One region of the Micromonospora sp. NBC_00330 genome, then DNA from elsewhere that is predicted to be linked to it. Evidence: riboswitches for the same ligand, from Rfam matches in the RefSeq annotation. Region 1 holds a riboswitch; the other holds the start of a gene.
The links. Region 1 has a riboswitch for S-adenosylmethionine ahead of OG598_RS16945 (ABC transporter substrate-binding protein). Riboswitches for the same ligand answer to the same signal wherever they lie in the genome.

Region 1 (3,949 bases):
TGATCGCGTCCTCGACCGCCAGGTCGTGCAGCCGGAACTCCCGGGCCAGCGAGGTGATCTGCTCGATGTCGGGCCGGTACAACCCGATCCAGGCCATCGCGCCGTCCTGCTCCTGGAGGCAGCGGTACGTCTCGGCGAGGCCGGACGGCGAGGCGAACCGGTGCCCCCGGATGTAGACAGCGCTGTCCACCAGGCCGCCCTGGGACGCGGCGGGCGACTCCGTGGACGGCGGCACACCGACAGTCGTCTCGTACTCGTCGAGTTGGCGGCCGAAGCCACCACCCGGGCGGAAGCGACGGCCGCCGACCATGCCCTGTCCCCTCCCCCGGTGCCGTCCGATCCAGCCCGGGGCGCTGCTTCCCCAGTGTCCCGGGCCCTGAAACCCGCAGCGGCGTCGGCTGGGTTCCGCGCACCGGCGGACGGGGGCGGCCCGTCGGGCGGATACTCACGGTGACCGTGGGCGGGATGACGGGGGACGCGCCGGTGACTGTCGACAGACGCGCCGGCCGGTTGCGGGGGTGGCTGCTCGACGCCGGCTCGGACCAGGCCGTGCAGCACCCGGGGCCGCACGGGCGCCCGCCGGAGCACCGGCACCACCCGTGGTGGAAGGTGATGTGCCTGACCGGGGTCGACTACTTCTCCACGTTGGGTTACCAGCCGGGCATCGCGGCGCTGGCCGCCGGGGCGCTCTCACCGGTGGCGACCCTGGTGCTGGTGCTGGTGACCCTGCTGGGGGCGCTGCCGGTCTACCGGCGGGTGGCGGTGGAGAGCCCGCACGGTGAGGGCTCCATCGCGATGCTGGTACGCCTGCTGAGCTACTGGCCGGGCAAGTTGCTGGTGCTGGTGCTGCTCGGTTTCGCCGCCACCGACTTCATCATCACCATCACCCTCTCGGCCGCCGACGCGACGGCGCACATCGACGAGAACCCGTTCTGGCCGAGCGGGCTCAAGGGTCACGAGGTGCTGGTCACGCTGGTGCTGGTGTCGCTGCTGGGCGCGGTGTTCCTCAAGGGATTCACCGAGGCCATCGGGATCGCCGTCGTCCTGGTAGCGGTCTATCTGACGCTGAACGCGGTGGTGGTGGCCGACGCGCTGTGGCGGGTGGCGACGCATCCGAGCGCGGTCGGCGACTGGACCACCATGCTGACCACCGGGCACGGCGATCCGTGGCTGGTGGTCGGGCTGTCGCTGTTGGTCTTTCCGAAGCTGGCGTTGGGCCTGTCCGGCTTCGAGACCGGGGTGGCGGTCATGCCGAGCGTACGGGGTGACCCGCAGGACTCGGAGGCACGACCGCTGGGCCGGATCCGTGGCGCCCGCCGGCTGCTCACCACCGCAGCGGTGATCATGAGCGTCTTCCTGATCACCAGCAGCGTGACGACCACCGTGCTCATTCCGCCGGAGGCCTTCCAGCCGGGCGGGCCGGCGAACGGGCGCGCGTTGGCCTACCTGGCGCACGCCCACCTCGGCGAGGTGTTCGGAACCATCTACGACCTGTCCACCATCGGAATCCTCTGGTTCGCCGGTGCATCGGCGATGGCTGGTCTGCTCAACCTCGTGCCGCGCTACCTGCCCCGCTACGGCATGGCGCCGACCTGGGCGCGAGCCGTCCGGCCGCTGGTGCTGGTCTTCATCGCCGTGGCGTTCCTGATCACGATCGTCTTCGAAGCCAGCGTGGACGCGCAGGGCGGCGCGTACGCCACCGGGGTCCTGGTCTTGATCACCTCGGCCGCGACGGCGGTGACGCTCGCGGCGCAGCGGCAGCGTCAGCGCGGTCGCACCATCGCCTTCGGAGTCATCGCGGTGATCTTCGTCTACACCACAGTGGCGAACGTCGTGGAGCGCCCGGACGGCGTCAAGATCGCGGCCTGTTTCATCGGCGGAATCATCCTGGTGTCGGTGCTGTCCCGGGTGATGCGGGCCTACGAGCTGCGCGTCGACCGCGTCGAACTGGACCACGCCGCGGCCCGGATGATCGACGAACGCGCCGGACGACGGATCCGCCTCATCGCGCACGAACCCGACCAGCGCGACCAGGCGGAGTACCGCGCCAAGCTGGCCCAGACCATGGCGGACAACGACTTCCCCGACGACGGCGACGTCATCTTCGTCGAGGTCACGGTCACCGACCCGTCGGACTTCGAGACGGAGCTGCTGGTCCGCGGCAGTGTGGCCGACGGCCGCTTCCCGGTGCTCAGCCTGGCCAGCTCGTCGGTGCCCACCGCGCTCGCCGCCCTGCTGCTGGAGATCCGCGACCGCAGCCGTCGGCGCCCCCACATCTACTTCGAGTGGTCCGAGGGCGGCCCGACCCGCAACTTCCTGCGCTACCTGGTGTTCGGGCAGGGCGCCATCGCCTCGGTGACCCGGGAGATCCTGCGCCGCCAGGAGCCCGACCCGCGTCGTCGACCGCACGTGCACGCCGGCTGACCTGCGAGTCGACAGCCCGTCGCGCACCGTGAGCGTGGTCATATCGACTGGACGATCCACCCGATCCTGCTGCTAGCCTCGGCACAGGTCATGAGCGCCAGCGCGAAGCCCCGGCTCGCTGGCCGGCAACCCTCCTCCGCGGTGGGGTGCCCCGGGTGAAGACCAGGCACCGGCAGGACGTCGGTGCAAGCGTGGCCTGGCACCCAGGTCAGCACAGACCCGGGAGAACCATGCGCATCCTCAGCACCACCCCACCGACCGACGACGCGGACTCCCGCACCGGTCGACCCTCGCCCGCACTCATCCGGCGACGGCACGTGGACATGATGCGAATGTGCAGCGCCGCCTGTCGTCGCGGCACCGCGCTCTAGCACCCCCCTCCCGAGCTCCTTTCCCACCGGCACGCCCATCGGGCGCGCCGTCGGTGGCGCACGTCCGTGCGCGCCGAGACACCACCCTTCGGAGACACCAGTGCGATTCCTTCCTGCCCTGACCCGCGCCGCCGCCCTGGGCGCGGCCACGATCCTGGCCGCCACCGCCCTGACCGCCTGCGGCGACGACAGCTCGTCCGACGCCACCGCCAACCCGTACGGCCTGGCCCAGTCGGGCGTGCTGCGCGCCGGAACGCTGACCGACGCCCCGCCGAACGTGTACCTCAAGGACGGCAAGTTCACCGGCTTCGACAACGACCTGCTGACCGCCGTGGCCGGCAAGCTCGGCCTCACTGTCGAGTTCGTCGGCACCGACTTCTCCGCGCTGCTCAGCCAGGTCAACAACCGCAAGTTCGACGTGGGCAGCTCCTCGATCACCATCACCGAGGCCCGCAAGAAGACAGTCGACTTCGGCAACGGCTACGACTTCGGTTACTTCGGCCTGGACGTCCCGGCCGGCTCGCCGATCACCGGCTTCGACCAACTCGCCGGCAAGCGGGTAGTGGTGGTGCAGGGCACCGTCCAGGACGACTACGCCACCGGCAAGCAGCTCAACCCGGTGCGGGTGCCGGACTACAACGGCGCGATCAACCAGCTCAAGGCGGGCACCGCCGACGCCTGGATCGCCCCGGCGGAGATCGGCGAGAAGTCGGCCACCGACAGCAACGGCAAGATCACCGTGGCGGCCAAGCAGCTCAGCCCGGCACCGACCGCTTACGCAGTTGCCAAGGGGAACGACAAGCTGCGCGAGGCGCTGAACAAGAGCCTCGACGAGGTCATCGCCGATGGCACCTGGAACCGGTTGCAGGCGCAGTACTACCCGGGCCGGCCGATCCCGGCGGACTTCGCGCCGGGCAGCGGCACGGTGAAGGCCCCGTCCGCGTCGGGCACGCCGTCGGTTGCGCCGTCGGCGTCCGCGTCGACAGCGTCCTGAGCCGGTGACGAGCGAGCGGGGCGGTAGGAGGAGCGAACGATGGATCCGTTGAGCACCCTGTGGGAAACCTTCTTCGACTGGGACTCGATGCGCGAGGCGCTGCCCGAGATGCTGACCGTCGGGTTGCCCAACACGCTGATCCTGGCGGTCTCCGCCGCCC
Region 2 (3,949 bases), 2.7 Mb from region 1:
AGGCGCTGACGCCGATCCGGCCGGTGTTGCCGAGGTCGATCGGCCCGTCCGGGTCGACCTCTTCGGCCGGCTGCCCGGCGGCGGGCGCCACAGTCAGGAACTCGCCGTTGGTGGCGACCACTGTCGAGTCGGTGACCAGGTTGCGCCAGAGCACCACGGCGGTGGCCCGCTCCCCGGCGGCGAGGATGACCTGCCGGGGTGGTTGGTCGAAGCCGGAGGTGATCTCCTTGGCGCCGTTGACCACCCGCAGCATGATCGGCTCGCCCGCTTCTTCGAACACGTGCAGCACCGGGTACCCGGTGAGCTGGTAGGGGTGCTCGCCGCAGTTGACCAGCTCCAGGCCGAGGGCGCGCAGGCCCATCGCGGCGTCCCCGCCGGTCGACCGGATCCGGACGCCGCTCGCCGGGCACTCGACCGGCGGTTCGGCGCTGGCGGTCGGGCCCGCTTGCGCCCTCGCCGCAGGAGGCGGCTGGCTCGGGTCTCCGGACTGACCGCGATGGTCGCCGGGTCGACAGGCACCGAGCGCGAGGATCGCCGTCACCGCCGCGCATGCCTTGATCGTCGCGGACGCCGTGCTGGCCGGTCGCCGTGCTGACGTCTCGCGAGAGATCATCCGCCGATCTTCGCGCACGTTGGTGTCCCACCGCTGACCGGCCCCCGGACACGTGCCCTGGCTGGCTGGCGCACCTCCGTTGCGTGTTTGGCCTGGCCTTGCGCGGTTCCGTCGCTGGCGGCGGACCGTCTCCTGGGGTGCCTTTGGAGCTGAATCGTTTGCGACATCACCCGGGCAGGTGGCCACGGTCGGTCGTTACGTAGCTGTGGATGCCCCGCCGTGGTCGACCCGACGGGTGCAGCGGGCGCCGCGGGGAGGCGGTGGTCGCACCAAGCCCGGCCGAAGGCCGGCCGGTGCGCCCGGCGGGCCGCGTCGACTCGCTGATGTCGTAGACGATTCAGCTCCAAAGCGAGCGCCTGGCGCAGGTCCCACCCGCCGCCGCCGTGCGGGCCGCCGCCGTGCGGGCCGTGGCCGGGCAGTCCTGGGTGGGGTGGGGTGGAGCCTGGGTGGGGTGGGGTCAGGCCGGCGGTCGCTGGGTGAGGACCGCGTCCAGCAGGCCGGGGTAGAGCTTGTCCAGCTCGTCCCGGCGGAGCCGGACCAGTCGGCTGGTGCCGGCGGCCCGGGTCCGGGTCAGCCCCGCCTCGCGCAGCACCTTGAGGTGGTGGCTACGGGTCGCCTTGGAAACGCCGAAGTCGAAACTGCCGCAGGCGGACTCGCCGCCCTCGGCGAGCGCCCGGACGATCTGTAGCCGCACGTCGTCGGCGAGTGCGGCCAACACGCTGGTGACCGGTACGGCGGTCAGGTCGGGCTCGTGCGGCTCCATGTGACCAGTGTAACCCTTGTTCGACAACTATCGAACGACGCCCTATGGTCGGTGTCGTTGGTTCGACGATACTCGAACATTGGAGTTGCCGATGCGATCCCGCGCCACCGCGTACCCACTGGTCGCCGTGCTCGGTTGGGGCGTGATGTTCCCGATCCTGGCCAGCGCGCTCGACCGGGTCGACCCGCTCAATCTGACCACCGCGCGCTACCTGCTGGCCGCCGTCGTCCTGGTCGCCATTCTGCTGCTCCGCGAGGGTGCCGGCGCTCTCCGGCACGGTGGCCGGGCGCTGGAGGTGGTGGTGCTCGGAGTTGTCGGCTTCGCGGGCTTCAACCTGCTCACCAACCTGGCGCTCGAACACGCCGCCCCGCAGCAGATCTCCCTCTTCGTGGCCACCACTCCGGTGATCACCCAGCTCGTCCGCTGGGCCCGCGACGGCGTACGCCCGAAGCCGATGCTGCTGGCCCTCTCCCTGGTGGCGCTCCTCGGCGTCGGTCTCGTGATCACGCGCGGCAGCCTGGCCGGGCTCGGCCAGTTCGGCCTCGGCGGGCTCATGATGATCGGCGCGGTGCTCGGCTGGGGCATCTACACCCACGGCGCGAGCCGGTTCGGCGAGTGGTCACCGCTGCGCTTCACCACACTGACCGCGCTCGCCGGCACGGCTGCCATGCTCGTCCTGAGCATCGGCGCCGACGCCGTCGGCTGGCAGCACGCGCCGGCCGCCGCCGACCTCGTGGCAGTCGCTCCGCAACTGGCGTACGCCGTGCTGGTGGGCGCCGTGATCGCGGTCCTGGCCTGGAACACCGGCGTGCAGCGACTCGGCGCCGCCAACGCCGCGCTGTTCATGAACCTGGTCCCGGTGACCACCTTCGCGGTGCAGATCGCCCGCGGCTATCGCCCGGAGCCCGTCGAACTGGTCGGGGCCGCCATCACGATCGCCGCCCTGATCGCCGCGAACCTCGCCGCCCGGCCCCGGACCGCCTCACTGCCCCGGCCGAGCGCGGTGACGGATCCGATCGCGGTGACCGACCCGGTGGCGGTGAGCGCCCGCTGACCCAATAGCTGGGATCAGCTGTAGCAGCGACCGACAGCGTTGTCCTAGACTCGACGGCACAACTGAATACCTCATCCAGAGGGGCTGAGGGATACGGCCCGACGACGCCCCGGCAACCACCCCGCGCGCTCACCGCTGAGCGACCCGCGGGGCAGGTGCCAATTCCGTCCCCGCCGCACCGTGCGATGCGGGGAAAGATGAGAGGACTCTCGACATGACGTCGACGCTCGTCGCCTCCGGCATCGACACCTCCGCCAGCCCCGCCCGCGCCCTGGTCTGCCGTGCCTGTTCGGCCCGCTACCCGCTCGCCGCCCAGCACGCCTGTTACGAGTGTTTCGGCCCGCTGGAAGTCGACTACGACACCGCAGCACTGGCCGCCGTCACCCGCGAGCAGATCGAGGCCGGCCCGAACAACATCTGGCGGTACGCCGCCCTGCTCCCCGCCGGTCAGGACCCGGCCAGCCGGGTCACCCTCGACCCGGGCCTGACCCCACTGGTGGCGGCTCCGAACCTCGCCGCCGAGCTGGGCATCACCGCGCCGCTCTGGGTCAAGGACGACAGCGCCAACCCCACCCACTCGTTCAAGGACCGGGTCGTCTCGGTGGCGCTCACCGCCGCCAAGGCGCTCGGCTTCAGCCGGTTCGCCTGCGCGTCGACCGGCAACCTGGCCAACTCGGTGGCCGCCCACGCCGCGCGCGCCGGGGCGCCCTCGGTGGTCTTCATCCCCAGCGACCTGGAGCAGGGCAAGGTCATCACCACCGCCGTCTACGGCGGCGAACTGGTCGCCATCGACGGCTCGTACGACGATGTCAACAGGCTCTGCGGCGAGCTGGTGGAGACCGACGAATTCGAGGACACCGCGTTCGTCAACGTGAACGTCCGGCCGTACTACGCGGAGGGCTCCAAGACCCTCGGCTACGAGGTGGCCGAGCAGCTCGGCTGGCGGATCCCGGCGCAGGTGGTCATCCCGATGGCCAGCGGCGAGCTGCTCACCAAGATTGACAAGGCGTTCTCCGAGCTGGTGGAGATCGGCCTGGTCGAGGCGCCCGCCGACGGCTGGAAGGTCTTCGGCGCGCAGTCCGCCGGCTGCAACCCGATCGCCGTCGCCCTGCACGCCGAGACCGACACGATCGTCCCGGTCAAGCCCACCGGCATCGCCAAGTCGCTCAACATCGGCGACCCGGCGGCCGGCCTCTACGCCCTGGAGGCGGTCCGCCGCACCGGCGGCTGGATGGAGTACGCCGACGACGACGAGATCCGGGCCGGCATTCGCGATCTGGCCCGTACCACCGGGGTCTTCGCCGAAACCGCGGGTGGGGTCACAGTGGCCGTGCTGCGCAAGTTGGTCGAGTCCGGTCGGCTCGACCCGACGGCCGAGACCGTCGTGTTCAACACCGGCGAGGGTCTGAAGACCATCGACGCGGTGGCCGGCCAGGTCGGGCCGACCCACCACATCAAGCCCTCGCTGCGCGCCGCCCGCGACGCCGGCCTCCTGGGCTGACGGGCTCGCTCGCAGCCG

Region 2: it holds a riboswitch for S-adenosylmethionine, as region 1 does, so the genes downstream of both, thrC (threonine synthase) here and OG598_RS16945 (ABC transporter substrate-binding protein) in region 1, are expected to answer to the same signal.

Annotation. Positions count from the first base shown of each region.
Region 1 is NZ_CP108012.1:3,776,744-3,780,692, forward strand. It holds gene corA (magnesium/cobalt transporter CorA) at 1-310, opposite strand, end outside; gene OG598_RS16940 (amino acid transporter) at 466-2,424, shown strand; SAM riboswitch class IV at 2,511-2,622, shown strand; gene OG598_RS16945 (ABC transporter substrate-binding protein) at 2,896-3,789, shown strand; gene OG598_RS16950 (amino acid ABC transporter permease) at 3,829-3,949, shown strand, end outside.
Region 2 is NZ_CP108012.1:6,427,867-6,431,815, forward strand. It holds gene OG598_RS29290 (DUF4232 domain-containing protein) at 1-613, opposite strand, end outside; gene OG598_RS29295 (ArsR/SmtB family transcription factor) at 1,071-1,376, opposite strand; gene OG598_RS29300 (DMT family transporter) at 1,468-2,430, shown strand; SAM riboswitch class I at 2,499-2,634, shown strand; gene thrC (threonine synthase) at 2,645-3,931, shown strand.